DNA from 2 places in the Bacillus sp. FJAT-45350 genome. Region 1 is predicted to be linked to the other one. Evidence: predicted binding sites of a transcription regulator. Region 1 holds the regulator's gene; the other holds the start of a gene.
What was found. The regulator Rex, encoded in region 1, represses fermentation and respiration genes when NADH is low (regulators of the CRP and FNR family bind a similar motif). The targets are predictions, from matches to a motif close to TTGTGAAATATTTCACAA.
Positions count from the first base shown of each region.

Region 2: the regulator Rex is predicted to act here: its motif matches at 1,800-1,817, upstream of CD003_RS06995 (cytochrome ubiquinol oxidase subunit I).

Region 1 covers NZ_NISU01000001.1:3,068,732-3,076,771, forward strand. Annotated here, with positions in the region: gene paaK (phenylacetate--CoA ligase PaaK) at 1-1,078, shown strand, start outside; gene tatC (twin-arginine translocase subunit TatC) at 1,261-2,058, opposite strand; gene CD003_RS15505 (twin-arginine translocase TatA/TatE family subunit) at 2,076-2,255, opposite strand; gene CD003_RS15510 (redox-sensing transcriptional repressor Rex) at 2,325-2,960, opposite strand; gene CD003_RS15515 (ABC-F family ATP-binding cassette domain-containing protein) at 3,232-5,166, shown strand; gene CD003_RS15520 (hypothetical protein) at 5,202-7,352, opposite strand; gene tsaD (tRNA (adenosine(37)-N6)-threonylcarbamoyltransferase complex transferase subunit TsaD) at 7,628-8,040, opposite strand, start outside.
Region 2 covers NZ_NISU01000001.1:1,380,018-1,388,057, forward strand. Annotated here, with positions in the region: gene CD003_RS06985 (hypothetical protein) at 1-259, opposite strand, end outside; gene CD003_RS06990 (NADH-dependent flavin oxidoreductase) at 511-1,635, shown strand; gene CD003_RS06995 (cytochrome ubiquinol oxidase subunit I) at 1,874-3,220, shown strand; gene CD003_RS07000 (cytochrome d ubiquinol oxidase subunit II) at 3,217-4,233, shown strand; gene cydS (cytochrome bd oxidase small subunit CydS) at 4,247-4,348, shown strand; gene cydD (thiol reductant ABC exporter subunit CydD) at 4,352-6,073, shown strand; gene cydC (thiol reductant ABC exporter subunit CydC) at 6,070-7,785, shown strand; gene CD003_RS07015 (YbjQ family protein) at 7,916-8,040, opposite strand, start outside.

The DNA of each region.
Region 1 (8,040 bases):
AATTCACGGTTCATCTGGTACAAGTGGTAAACCAACAATTGTTGGATACACTCAAAACGATATTGACATGTGGGCTGAATGTGTAGCACGTGCAATCGTAGCTGCCGGTGGTAAGAAAGGTGATATTCTTCATAATGCATATGGTTACGGTTTATTTACAGGTGGTCTTGGAGTACATTACGGGTCTGAAAAACTAGGCTGTGCTACTGTTCCAATCTCAGGCGGAAACACAGATCGTCAAATTACGTTAATTCAAGATTTTGAACCAACTGTGATTACTGGTACACCTTCTTATGTACTTAATATTGCTGAAAAAATGGAAAGAATGGGTATTAACCCAGCTGAAACCAGCTTAAAATATGGTATCTTCGGAGCTGAACCTTGGTCAGAAGAAATGCGTGCAACTCTTGAAGAGAAACTTGGCATTAAAGCCGTTGATATTTACGGTTTAAGTGAAGTAATGGGACCTGGTGTTTCTATCGAGTGCCACGAAGCACAAGACGGACTTCACATTGCTGATGACCACTTCTTAGTTGAAGTTATCGACCCTGAAACTCTACAACCGGTACCTGAAGGTGAAGACGGAGAATTAGTATTCACTAGCTTAAGTAAAGAAGCACTACCAATTATCCGTTACCGTACTGGTGACATCGCTTCAATTACTAGAGAAAAATGTAAGTGCGGACGTACAACTACAAGAATGTCTCGCGTTAAGGGTCGTATTGACGACATGATTATTATCCGTGGCGTTAACGTATTCCCTTCTGAAATCGAGCGTTATTTATTACAAATTGATGAGCTAGTACCTCATTATCAAATTCACCTAGTGAAGTCTGGTACAATGGACGCTGTTCAACTTCACGCAGAAATGAAGGAAGAATTCTTTAACAATATCCCAGGTCAAGACATGGAGCACGAACTTGTCCTTAACCTAAAACGCAAAATCCAAAACTCTATGAAAAACAACTGCCTAGTTACTATGGACATCCATGTTGGTGCTCCTAACTCAATTCCTCGTTCAGAAGGAAAAGCAGTTCGTCTAGTAGATAAGAGAAAAGAAACAGCACCAGCTAAATAATAACGATGAAAAGCAATGTGTGGATCCACTTGAACTACTAGTTCAGTGTGTGAAGCCATTGCTTTTCTTTTTCTACTAGAAGCTATTTCTCTTCTACACTATATAACAAAACCACTGGTCGGTTATATGAAAAAAATCACAGTATCGGAATTATTCCAACACTGTGATTACTATGAATACTTCTATTTACTATCTGCATTATTTTGCTGCTCTCGTTCAATACGCTCTTGCTCTTCTAAATCCTTTTGTCGCTGCGCTTCCGCCTTCAACACTTTGTGATAGGTTATTTTCGATACCCATATACTTACCTCATATAATAGTAACAAAGGCACCGTTACCATTAAATGCGAGACTATCTCTGGAGGAGTAATAAAGCCAGCTATCACTAACAAAATAAAATAAGCAAATTTTCTAATTCTTGATAATAATTCTGGAGTAACAATCCCAAGCCGCGTTAAAAACATGATAATAACAGGAAGTTGAAATAGAAATCCAAATGGAATTGTTAATTGAAACAAGAATGAAAAGTACTCATTAATACCGTATTGCTCAGTGATATTTAACTGTTCAGCCAGTGTTCCCATAAACTGTATCAAAAAAGGGAAAATAATAAAATACGAAAAAGAAATCCCTAATAGAAACAATCCAAATGCTAATGGAATATAAGATAACGTTACCCTTCTCTCTGTATGGTGAAGTCCTGGACTAATAAAAGCCCAAAACTGATACAAAATAACAGGAGAAACAAGTAATATTGCACTAAAAAATGCAAAAGTCATATAGACCTTTAAAGGGTCTGTCAATTTAAAAGCATTCATCGGCAGATTCTGAGCTTCTGGTGCGCTCTGTAAATACGTAATCATTGGTCCTGCCAGAAAGAAACCACCTATCATCGCAAATACAAAAAAGACAAGCACGATGATTATTCTCTTTCTTAATTCACCAATATGATCATAAAGGGACATATCATTTTGCTTCATTTGACTACCCTTCCTAACTAATTCTTATCTTCATTATTTTTCTTTTTATCATCGTCGTCCATCATACCTTTAGTTGCCTTTTTAAATTCTCTTAAAGTATTCCCTGCTGCTCTTCCTAGCTCAGGTAACTTTTTTGGTCCAAATATAATTAGCGCTACAATTGCTATTAACAATAGGCTCCCAGGTCCTATGTTCATATAGCTCACCTCCTACTTTCTCTTTAGTAACATCTATTAAATACATACAGAACTTTTCCACGTTAGACTTTAGAGAGGGTAATGTTTCAAGAAATAACTCAATGCCTGTAATTCAACTGATAAATCAATATGATGAACTCTAACATTTGAAGGTACTGTTAATCGAGCTGGTGTAAAGTTAAGAATTCCTTTAATCCCTGCCTTCACTAGTCGGTCCGCAATTTTTTGTGCTGCAGCTACTGGCACAGTAAGAATTGCCACCGTTACCTCTTCATCTAAGCATTCTTCTAGATTATCGAGATTATATATTTTAACTCCGCCTATATCCTCACCGATTTTATCCTCAGACACATCAAAAGCCATCACAATTTGTGTGTTGTTATTTTTTGCAAAGTTATAATTTAAAAACGCCGTTCCTAAATTCCCTACACCAATGAGGGCTACTTTTGTAATTTCATCTTGATCAAGTGTCTTTCTAAAAAAAGATAGGAGATAATTAACATTATAGCCATACCCCTTCTTCCCTAGCGCTCCGAAATAAGAAAAGTCTCTTCGAATTGTAGCGGAATCTACTTTAACAGCTTCACTTAATTCTGATGACGATACACGTTGTTTCCCTGAGGCGTGCAGGTTTTCTAAAAAGCGATAATACAAGGGCAATCGTTTTGCCGTTGCTTGTGGTATCTTATTTTGCTCGATATTCATAAATCGCCTCCGCTATTAGCCATGTCCATTACCACCAATAAGTAGTGATAGGACAAACTCTATACCTATATTGTACAACATTTTATCATGTATGTAATCGTATTAACCTATTATTCATCAAGTTGTTGATTGTATGGGAATCGGTTACACTTAAGGTAGTAAAATATCATAATATTAGAGCATATTCAAAAATAATAGCAATGAGTTTGCTCATTGCTTAACGTTTGTTCAATTGAACAAACTCTATTCTTACATAAGAAAGGGTTATTATATGATTTTATTACAATGTGTAAACCTAACAAAATCATTTGGTGCTGAACCAATTTTATCAAATATCAAATTAGAAATACAGTCAAGGGAACGAGTTGCTCTTGTAGGTAGAAATGGTGCTGGTAAATCAACTCTATTAAAAATTATTTCTGGACAAACTTCATATGATTCAGGAGAAATTGTTACACCTAAAGGAATTAAGCAAGGTTATCTAGCACAGGATACAGGACTTGAATCGTCTCTCTCTATATGGGATGAGATGCTTACTGTGTTTGAACCACTAAAGAAAATGGAGAAGCAACTCAGACGATTAGAAGAACAAATGGCAAATCCGGATACCTTAGCTGATGAAACAGCATATAGCAAATTACTTAACGAGTATGACAAGCTACAGATTACCTTCAAAGACCAAGGTGGATATCAATACGAAGCAGATATCCGCAGCATATTATCTGGTTTAAACTTCGGCTCATTTGATTACTCTACAAAAGTTTCTACTCTAAGCGGAGGACAGAAAACTCGTTTAGCTTTAGGTAAGCTTTTACTGACAAAGCCCGAACTGTTAATACTTGATGAGCCAACCAACCATTTAGACATTGAAACGTTAACATGGCTTGAACAATATTTATCTAATTATGACGGGGCCGTACTTATTGTCTCACATGACCGCTATTTCCTTGATAAAATTGTCACGATTGTGTATGACCTATCAAGAACAAAGGCAACAAAATACCACGGTAACTACAGTGCTTATTTAGAAGAAAATGCAAAACGCTATGAAATGGAGCTAAAGCAATTCGAGAAACAGCAAGGTGAAGTCGCTAAGCTTGAAGATTTCATTCAGCGAAACATTGCAAGAGCCTCTACTACGAAACGTGCACAAAGTCGTAGAAAGCAATTAGAACGAATGGATTTACTAGATAGACCATCTGGAGACAGTAAATCAGCTTCCTTCTCCTTTCAAATCTCAAAACAAACAGGTAATGATGTATTGAAAGTTGACCATGCTTCTATTGGATACGATGGACAGCCTGTATGCTCGAACATCACCTTTGAAGTAAAAAAAGGCGAAAGTGTCGCGCTCATTGGTCCTAATGGTATCGGAAAATCAACTTTACTTAAGGCAATTACCAAGCAACATCCATTCTTAGATGGTGACGCTCGATTAGGTAGTAATGTCATGATAGGATACTACGACCAGGAACAAGCGAATCTAAATACAAGAAAAACAGTTTTACAAGAATTATGGGATGAATATCCACTAACTCCAGAAAAAGAGATTCGCACCGTTCTCGGCAATTTTCTCTTTAGTGGTGACGATGTGTTAAAGACAGTTTATGATTTAAGTGGTGGCGAAAAGGCTAGATTGGCACTAGCAAAGTTAATGATGCAAAAGGCAAACTTCCTTATATTTGATGAGCCAACAAACCATCTTGATATTGATAGTAAGGAAGTATTAGAATCAGCATTAATCGATTATCCTGGTACATTGCTTTTCGTCTCACATGACCGTTACTTTTTAAACAGAATTGCGACTCGAATTATCGAGCTCTCTTCCACTAGTATGACAAACTACCTTGGAGACTATGATTACTATGTTGAGAAGAAAGAAGAAACTAAGCAGTTAGCTGAGTTACAGAATGAAGGAGAAGCTGATCGCAATTCAACAGAAAAAGAAAAATCTGATAAAGTTGGGTTTCAACTTGATAAAGAAGCAAAACGTAAAGAACGACAACGGATACGACGAATTGAAGAAATTGAACAAAAGATCGAACAACTAGAGACAAGTATTAGTGAAAACGAAGAAATATTGTGTGACCCTGATGTGTTTCAGGATCACGAAAAAACCCTCTCAATCCAAGGGCAGATTGACGAGGCAACTAGTGAACTAGAGAATTTAATGGAAGAATGGGAAACACTACAACTTGAAGAATAGTCATTCCCATCCTCATACACAAAGCTGAAAGACATCTAAGTTTGATGACTTTCAGCTTTTTTTTCTATCATCCAATAGTAACTAGCAGCTACTATTAGAAACATTGAGGTCGCAGCAGCTACTACTCCTGAATCATTTAAAAGTAATAACGCTACAGACGCAACAATACTTCCTTGTAACACGTTCTTCTCTGCTGTCTTTGTTACGATTCTCTTTTGCATCCAAAGAACAAACCCCACTAATATATAGCTTGTCACAAAGAGCTGAGTCCAATTTGAATACTTGAATATCTTCCAGTTCATCGCTAGCTTTCTTTTTATTACATCAAAAGCATAATAGAAATCCCCAGAAAAAATTCGTTCAAATGCATATCCGATATGTGTCATCTTTCCAGTCACTTGCAACAGAAAAAGAAAACCAATCAAAGCTACTAGTGTTGTTCCTCCCAAAATCATGAGAAAAAAAAGCTTTTTGTTTGCAAACGTTCGATAAAGCATGAAGCCACCTGTGATACCAGCTGCTAACGTCGCCCCAGCATTTGTACCTAGCTGACTTGATCCTAAAAGAAGTAAAGTAACGAAAGTCCAAACAATAATTACTACGCGCTTTATCCATACATTCTTTTGCCTTAGTATCGGTAATAGCATGAGAATACCCGATACTATAAATACACCTGCATATTCGTTCCCGATACCATAATATCTTGCACCAATGATGGGATCATAGCCTAAGTAGGATCTCTGCATAAAATACGAGCCATTCATTAAATCAATTGTAATCAATAGAAATGTAAAAGCACCGAGATAGGTTAATGGAGTCTTTAAATACCTAACAAAAAGATAACCTGTTATTAGGGATGCAAGCGTCATAACCCAAAAGTAAGCGCCTACTTGTATGTACTTAAGAAGGTGAGGTGTTACAAGTAACCATATAGGAGAGCTTATCGCAGCTACCAATAAAATTCTTGCAACCCCTTTCCACCTTTCACTTGATTTGTTTCTCCAAATAAATAGGCTCGTACCGACTAATAAAATCACTAACAACGTAATATAACTAGGTAAGACAATCCCTCTAGTTCGAAAAATGGTGAAAATCCAATCCATCTGCTCAACAATTTCTGTTTGTGAATAAGTTGGAGAACTTTCATGAACAATAGGCTGTCCAATCATCTCAAGTGGTGTTGTTATTCCAAAATAAGATAGGATAAAAGGTGCTACATCCACATTACTCACAACAGAGCTCTGTCGTGTAGTATTTGAAGTGAGAAAAGTTCGCTCCCCCTCATATCGATTATCCCAAATCCAGATTGGTGCTAGCCTTTTCTTTTGTTGATAAGCCTGTTGATTCATCATCGGAGACAGAAATAATACTGTACGCGAAGAAGTAACTACTTCGGATAAAAAATTCTCTAAGTGTAAGAGACGCTCCTTATATTGTGTTTGGAATTGACCTTCTGTCATATTCTCCTTTTCCTGATAAAGACGGTGGAAGTCTCCCCACTCAAGAACAAAAAAAGACGAATCATTCTCTCCTTCAACAGCTAATAATGTATCAATAATGACCTGTTCATTCATTTCAACTCCCATTGGCGCATGAGTGTTATCCCTAACCCCTTCTTGTAATTGCCCCAATGTGTTTCCCTGTGTATCTATTGTAAAAAGTGAACCGTATCTTACTTTTTCTGTCGATAGATCACTATTCCCCATAACAAAAGGGGCAACACCATACTCTTTTAAGTGTTCTCCTACTAACCCAATTTCCGCTCCGTAAGTAGTGAGATGATTTTTTTCTCTTAACTTGTGAAAAAGAGGATGAATAATATCTGTCTGTGGATAATCCCCTGTCCATTGAAGATAAACTTCATCCACAAGTCGCTCATTAAAGTATTCACCCTTCATAAAGGCATTCCAGTCTTTAATTCCTGTACCTCTTGAACCGGAACTAAGTGAGACTACGCTATTTATGTAAGAATAGGCTCCATCCGGTCGTATATTCACACCTGCTAAAGAACCTTTATCCCAAATCTCTATCTCTTCCCCTTCATTTAATAGCCACTCTACTTCTTCAAAGGAGAATTCTGGTACTAAAATGAGAAGAAAGTGTTCCTTTTCTACTTCTGCATACACATTTTCCACAACTATATATGAGAAGAATAAGACTAATAGAAACAATAATCGCTTCTTCAATAGTAAACCTCTCCAGTTTTTATTAAAATTTTCTGACATATCCACAGTATCCACATAGATATCCACAGTCTATTTGCCTATTTTTACGCTAAAATAAAAGTTATCCCCTTTATCCACAGATTTGTCCACATTTATTTATAAACAAATAAAATAGCTTTATATCAGTCTTAATTTAAGTTATTCACATTATCCACAATAAGTGTGTGGAGTGTTCTCCACAACATAAAAAAAACCTTCTCTCATCTTTTCCGTGAGAGAAGGTTTTTAAACGCTGATTACGCTAATTCTAAGCCAGGCTGACCATTTAGACGATAATCAGCAAAGTCCTTTTTATTAAATTGAATGCTGGCAGCAGCTCCTATCATAGCTGCATTATCTGTGCATAACGATAGCGGAGGAATAACTAGATCAATGTCAGTATCTTTAAATGTTTCTTCTAACTTGTTTCGTAGCCCTTTGTTAGCAGCCACTCCCCCTGCTACTAGTAGTTGCTTCACACCGTATTCCTGTACTGCTTTTTCTGTCTTTGTAACAAGTACCTCGATTACACTCTCTTGAAAACTAGCTGCCAGGTCTTCTTGGTTTATTACGTTACCTTTTTGAGCAGCATTATGAAGAGTATTTATAACAGCCGATTTCAATCCACTAAAACTAAAATCATAGGAATCCTTTTCTAGCCATGCTCTCG
Region 2 (8,040 bases), 1.7 Mb from region 1:
TCCCATAAAATATTAAAACACCTAATAAACCAATAAAATATAACTCAGATTCCATCGTAAATAAATTTCTATGCTCCTTCACTAGTGTTTGCTCTTTGTGAAGGGAGGGCAGGACATAAACGAATACGTACGATACTGCCAAACCACCAGAAAATGAGAACCATTTTAACCTCTGAATTCTATCTGATGGGATTAACGTATTTGCAAATAAATGAATTAGTATAAAAGCAAAGCCCATAATTAAGGCATCGTAAGACATAGCAAATCTCCTTACTATCTAAATTCCTTTTTAGAATATCCAAACCTACAAAAAACATGAAATACTTGCCAAAGCATAAATAATAATACTTCTATTTGAAGTTACTGATTCCTTTAGTTTGTTGGATATTTTGTAATGTAATTTATTGGATAGGGAAATGTGGAAGGTAAATAATTTTTAATTTAATGGAAAACAATTTAAAATGGAATGATATAGCAATGTAATAATTTTAATATTTGGAGGACTTCGAATTGAACAATAAATATGAATCACTATTCGAAACAGTTACACTTGGCAACGGAACGAAATTAAAAAATCGTTTGATAATGGCTCCAATGACTCATTTCTCATCAAATCCTGATGGTACAGTGTCAGATGATGAGCTGAATTATTATGCTCGTCGCTCTAGTGGCGTAGGTATGGTAATTACAGCATGTATTTATGTTTCAGAAAATGGTAAAGGATTTAAAAATGAATTTGCTGGTAACAGTGATGAAATGGTACCTGGCTTAACTAAGTTAGCTTCAACAATAAAAGAACAAGGTGCCAAAGCTGTATTACAAATTTTTCATGGTGGGCGTATGTGTCCTCCTGAATTAGTACCGAATGGAGACATCGTCAGTGCTAGTGCCGTAGCAGCTGAGCAACCGAATGCCGTTACACCACGTGCATTATCAGAAGAAGAAATACAGTCTATTATCAAGGATTTTGGTGATACGACTCGTCGTGCAATTGAGGCTGGTTTTGATGGTGTTGAAATTCACGGCGCAAATGGATATTTAATTCAACAATTTTTCTCACCTCATTCGAACTGTCGCGAAGATGAGTGGGGAGGCAGTGTAGAAAAACGAATGAAATTCCCTCTTGCGATAGTTGATGAAGTAAAGCGTGTAGTTACTGAACATGCTAAAGAACCATTTATCGTGGGTTATCGCTTCTCACCTGAAGAACCAGAGACACCTGGTATTACAATGGGAGATACATTAGAGCTAGTTGACGTATTAGCAAGTAAGGAAATAGACTATCTTCATGTTTCTTTAATGGACTTCTGGTCTACTGCAAAACGAGGAGTAGAAGGTGAGCTGTCCCGTATGGAATTAATTAAAGAAAAGGTTAATGAGCGTGTACCAGTTATGGGAGGGGGCTCAATTCAAACAGCTGACGATGCACTTAAAGCACAACAAACAGGTATCCCGTTACTTGCATTAGGAAGAGAGCTAATAATTGACCCCGATTGGGTTCAGAAAATAGAAGAAGGAAAAGAAGCTGATATTGTTACTGAACTCAACCTTACTGAACAAGAGCGTCTAGTTGTACCAGATGGTTTATGGAATGTAATCGTGAATACACCAGGATGGTTTCCAGGGGTAAAGTAAAAGGTTTTAATATAAATCATTACAGATTTGAACTGCTCTCTATTGTTAGCTTCTTTTAACAATGGAAGGGCAGTTTTTCTGTTCATTAAAACTTCGTCATAATGAATCAAATGAAAATCACTCCGTCACAGATTATACAAACATCTGTAACAAAACTGTTTCTTTTGTGAATAAATTCACAATGTAATAAGGTATATACTGTGAGTATAGTATTTATGTTAAAAATGCGAGTTGTGAGGTGGAGAATATGGATTCAGTTGAATTTAGCCGCTATTTAACAATGTTGACGCTCTCGGTACATGTGATTTTTGCAACAGTTGGTGTTGGGGTACCACTTTTTATCATGCTAGCACACTGGCTTGGTTTAAAAAAAAATGATCCTCATTATTTATTAATGGCAAAACGTTGGGCTCGTGGTTATGTCATTAGTGTAGCTGTTGGGGTAGTAACTGGTACTGCCATTGCCCTGCAACTAGCATTATTATGGCCACGGTTTATGGAGTTTGCCGGTCAGCTAGTAGCATTACCGTTATTTATGGAAACATTTGCCTTTTTCTTTGAAGCTATCTTTCTAGGAATTTATTTATATACGTGGAATCGATTTAAAAATCCGAAACATCATTTTTATTTACTAGCTCCAGTAGTAATTGGTGGAGCAATGTCAGCACTATTTATCACATCAGTAAATGCGTTCATGAACACACCACAGGGCTTTGTCCTATTAAATGGTGAATTAACAAATATTCAACCATTACTAGCAATGTTCAACCCTGCGATGCCGACGAAGGTAGCGCATGTGTTAACGTCTGCCTATATGACATCTGCCTTTGTGCTTGCTTCGATTGCAGCTTTCCATATGATGCGTGGGAACCGTCACGAGTATCACCGAAAAGCATTGTCTTTAACAATGAAAGTTGGATTTATCTTCTGTATTGCGACTGCTCTTGTTGGTGACTTATCAGGTAAATTCCTAGCAGAATACCAACCTGAAAAACTAGCAGCTGCAGAGTGGCATTTTGAAACAGAAGGGGAAGCACCACTTGTACTTTTTGGAATATTAACAGAAACGAATGAAGTCAAATATGGAATCAAAATACCTTATGCACTAAGTTTCCTAGTTCATAACAACTTTTCTGGAGTCGTAACAGGCTTAAATGATATTCCAGAAGAATATCATCCACCATATATCGTCCATTATTTCTTTGACATTATGGTATCGATTGGGATTGGGCTTACAGTATTGTCGATGATTTACCTGTTAGCACTTAAATTTAAGTGGAAGTTTATAAAAACGAAAATGTTCCGTTATTCACTAGTAGCTTCTGGACCATTAGCAATGCTAGCGATACAAGCTGGATGGTGGTTTACAGAGCTAGGTCGTCAACCTTGGATTATGAGAGGGTTCATGACGACAGCAGAAGGTGCGACAGATTCTCCTTATGTTTGGGTCATGTTTATTGCCTTTGCTGTACTTTATTTCATCTTACTGGCTGGTACTGCCATTGTGTTAACTCGTATGTTTAAAAATAATCCAGTAGAAAAAGAGTTAGAGAAGAGCGCTGAACAAGGGAGGGATGCTGTATGACAATCGAAATTCTAGGAATCTCAGTATTATGGCTATTCCTATTCGGATATGTTATTGTCGCTTCCATTGACTTTGGGGCTGGTTTTTTCAATGCTTCTACGATTGTGACAAGAAAACATCATATCGTTAACTCTGTTATTCAGCGTTATTTATCTCCAGTTTGGGAGATTACGAATGTTTTCCTTGTTTTCTTTTTCATTGGGATGATTGGATTTTTCCCACAAACAGCCTATTATTTCGGGACAGTGCTGTTAATACCGATTAGTATCTCAATTATTTTACTAGCGTTGCGGGGAAGCTATTATGCTTTCAGTACGTACGGAACGAAAGGGCATTTCGGATATACGTTGATGTATGGTGTGACAGGGGTACTCATTCCTGCTTCATTAACAACAGCATTAATCGTTTCACAAGGTGGTTTCATTCGTGAAATGCCTTCTGGAAGAATTGACTTAGACTATGTAGCATTGTTCACTAGTCCATTTGCGTGGTCAATAGTAGTACTAAGTTTAGTGAGTGTCTTGTTTATCTCAGCAAGCTTTTTAGCGTATTATTCATCTGTCGCTGAGGACTGGAAAGCACTTAAATTATTTAAGAAATACACATGGATTTGGAGTTTTCCTACCATAATCACAGCCGTAGGAATCATCATTGAAATGAAATGGCATAACCCTTCTCACTTTGAAGGTTTGGTATCACTTTGGTGGCTATTCGCATTATCGTTTGTATCTTTTCTAGTAAGCTTATGGTTCTTGAAAAAAGGACAGTACGGATGGTCATTTATTTATGTAGTCTTGCAGTTCGCGATTGCCTTTTACGCTTACGGAGTATCACGATATCCGTATTTACTGTATCCGTATTTGACGATTTATGATGGCTTTACGAATGAAACAATGGCGTATGCATTAATCGCTGTATTTATTTTAGGTCTAATGTTACTCATCCCTTCTTTGTATCTCGTTTTCAAGCTGTTTATTATGAATAAGCCTTATATAAAAAAAGGAAAAGTGTGAGGAGGACGTAACGATGCATAATTTCTTATTATTCTATGCACCACTCCTAATTGTCTTGGTGGCGGTGGTTGTTTCTTTTATCGTCGCAACAAAAAGCACGAAGTTTGAGGAGTAATAAATGAAAACACTACAGAAGCTAGCACGTGCACAGAAGGGATGTTATTATGCGCTTTATGGCATGGCAGTAGCTTTCGGTCTTGTCGTTATTTCACAAGCTTATTTGATTGTTTCCATTGTAGACGATCTATTTCTTGGCAAATATGCTTTTCAGCAAGTAGTACCACTATTAATCGGATTATTATTCGTGCTGCTTTTACGCGCTCTTTTATCATATGGAACTGGAATGATTGGGGTAAAAATGGCGTCCGTAGTCAAAGCTGATTACCGGAAGAAGCTCTTAAAGGCCTATTCCTGTCAGTCGGTTCTTACCTCTTATAAGGAGCAGTCAGGTAAAAAAGTAAGTGTTATGTTAGATGCAGTTGACGAGCTTGATAGTTTCTATAGTAAGTACATTCCACAAAGAATTGTTTCATCGATTGTCTCTGTCATGATATTGATTGTTGTCTTTTCACAACATCTCTATTCTGGGTTGATTATCCTTGTGACAGCACCATTTATACCGATTTTTATGATTATAATCGGAAAAGCGACTCAGCAAAAATCCGAGGAGAAGCTCGATAGTTTATCATCTTTTTCAGGCAGGTTTTTAGATACACTACAAGGACTAGTTAGCTTGAAATTATACGGACGTTCTGGTCATTACAAAAATGTGATTGAATCTAGTAGTCTGAATTTCAGAGATTCAACGATGAAAATATTGAAGATAGCATTTACTTCTTCATTAATGTTGGAATTCATTTCGATGCTTAGTATTGGCCTTGTTGCATTGGAGCTTGGACTTCGACTTGTTGTATTTGACCAAGTTAGCTTTTTTACAGCCTTTTTTATCCTGTTACTAGTTCCTGAATTCTTTCATCTGTTAAAAGAGTTAGGAAGTGCCTTTCATGCTGGTCGTAGTAGTACAGGAGCAGCCTCTAAATTAGAAGAAGCACTTGATAAAGATACAAAAGTTGTATCGTGGGGGAATGAGTCATTAAAAACTAGCCCTCTAAAACTCGAGTTAAAAGATGTGAACTATAGCTATGAAAATACAAATTTCTCATTAACAAATGTAAATGCTAGTCTTCCAACTGTTAGTCAAGTTGCGATCGTCGGGAAGAGTGGAGCTGGTAAAACTACATTACTTCATCTAATTGCTGGTCTATTAAAGCAATCCTACGGTAATATTTTGGTGAATGGTCGTAATCGTTCAGATTACAACGAGAAGGATTGGTTTAACAACGTTAGTTATATTACTCAGCATCCGTATTTGTTTTCTGGTTCGATCGCTGAGAACATCTCACTCGGACTTGATGTATCAAGACAAGACATCCTAATTGCAGCAAAAAAAGCCAAACTGATAGAGCTAATTGATTCTTTACCGAATGGGTTAGAAACAATAATCGGTGAAGATGGGAGAGGACTATCTGGTGGTGAAAAACAACGAATCGCCTTAGCACGTGCCTTTTTAAAGGAGCCATCAATCATCCTATTTGATGAACCAACATCGGGACTTGATTTAGTGACCGAAAGAGTGCTTCATCAGTCTATTAAAGAATTATCTACTTCTTCAATAGTTGTGACTGTTGCACATAGGTTACAAACGGTGAAGCAAGCGAATCATATCCTACTTCTTGAAAATGGAAAAATTATAGCTCAAGGAACACATGAGCAGTTAAGCAACTCGGAACATGCTTATCGTCAGTTATTTTCTAGAGAAAGGGGAGGAGAAGAGCAATGAAGGAACTCATCCAAATCGTTCGCGTAATGATTAACAAAAGAAGAGATATGGTCTTGTCAATTGTTTTCTGCTATTTAGCAGGAATAACAGCAGTCGGTCTATTTGCAGCGAACGGTTACTTAATTTCTCAAGCTGCTCTTCAGCCTCCATTATATATATTAATTGGGATGGTCGCTGTAGTAAAAATAGGTAGTATCATTCGTGCTGGTAGCCGATACGGTGAACGTTATTATTCACACCGAGCGACCTTCACAATGCTCAGTGATTTACGTGTATTCTTTTTTGAAAAACTAGAAAAAATGTCACCTAGTACTATTCAGCAGTATAGAAGTGGTGATTTACTTGCTCGAATCGTAGGGGATGTCGAAAGCTTACAGAACTTTTTCCTTCGAGTGTTGTATCCACCAATCATAATGGTGACAGTGTTTCTAAGTACGATTCTATTCATCTCTTTCTATACCATAGAGGTTGTCTTGTTACTGACAATTGGTTTACTTCTAACTGGACTCATCATTCCAGCGTGGTTTGCAAAAAGACAAAGAGCAGTATCTACTAACATTATTGAGGAAAGAGCAAACCTGTCTACAGAGATTACAGAGTGGTTCCAAGGATTTCGAGAATTGAAAATTCATCAACTGGTTAACAAGAAAGAAGAGCAATTAGTTCGAGCTTCAAATGCTTATATTTCTGAGCAAGAAAGGGCGAGTAAGCAGGCAACAGTAAACCACACTGTAAACCTCGGGACTTCCTTTCTCATTTTTTGGTCGGTCATAGCCGTTAGTGGATATTTGGTAGCAACTGGTCAACTAGATGGACTATTCTTAGCAATGATTGTAATGATAAGCCTTACATTATTTGATCACTCTACACCGATGGCGACATTGCCTATCTATTATGAAGAAAGTGAAAGAGCGGCAAAACGACTTCATTCAGTGGCAATGGGACAGAAAGAACCGGAACAGAAGAAAAAAACTGTATTATCAGAAGATTTTTCATCAATTACGTTTGATAATGTAAGCCTCACTTTTTCAGGAGAACATAGGGAAGCAGTTAAAGGAGTTACATTTAATTTACCAGCTGGTAGTAAGACAGCAATCGTTGGGCCAAGTGGTTCTGGTAAATCTACAATACTGAAGCTACTCTTGAACTTGTACCCACCTACTAGTGGAGAAGTATTGTTAGGTGGAATTGCTGTTAGTGACGTAGAACATGAGCAACTATGGGCCAAAACAAAGGTCGTCTTACAAGAAAATCATTATTTTGCAGGCACAATAAAGGATAACTTACTATTATCAAATGACTCACTAACTGATGCTGAACTTGAAGAACTGCTAGCGGAGGCTCAGCTTTCACATTTCACTCTATCTGATCAAGTAATGGAGAAAGGGGAAAATCTTTCTGGCGGAGAAAAGCAAAGACTTACGATAGCTCGTGCAGTCGCAAAAAAAGGCTCGTTGTGGTTACTTGATGAGCCTACATCTTCACTAGATACTTGGACTGAGCAACGAGTATATGATCTTCTTTTCAGTCGTGGGGAAGACGATACAATGGTAATAATCAGTCATCGCCTATCTGGTCTTGAGAAGATGGATCAAATTATCGTCATGGATCAAGGGAGTATCATCGAGCAGGGAACATTTTCAGAGCTAATGGAGAAGAATGGCTATTTTTATCAGTTGAAGCAAATAGAAGACTCTTATTTGGAGAATTAGATTATCGTAATTATGATGATTTTTATCAAAATGTAAGTATATTCAAAATACCCTAAAGAAATCGAATTTGACAAAGAAAAATTAATAACCACTTAGACTTACTAAGCTCTAAGTGGTTTTCTCATTAACTCTATTCATCTTCAATCAATACAGCTGTCCCGTATACTAATACTTCTGATGAACCATCCATAATCGAAGAAGTTGTATAGCGGACATTAACTATTGCGTTAGCTCCAAGCTTTTCCGCTTCTTTTA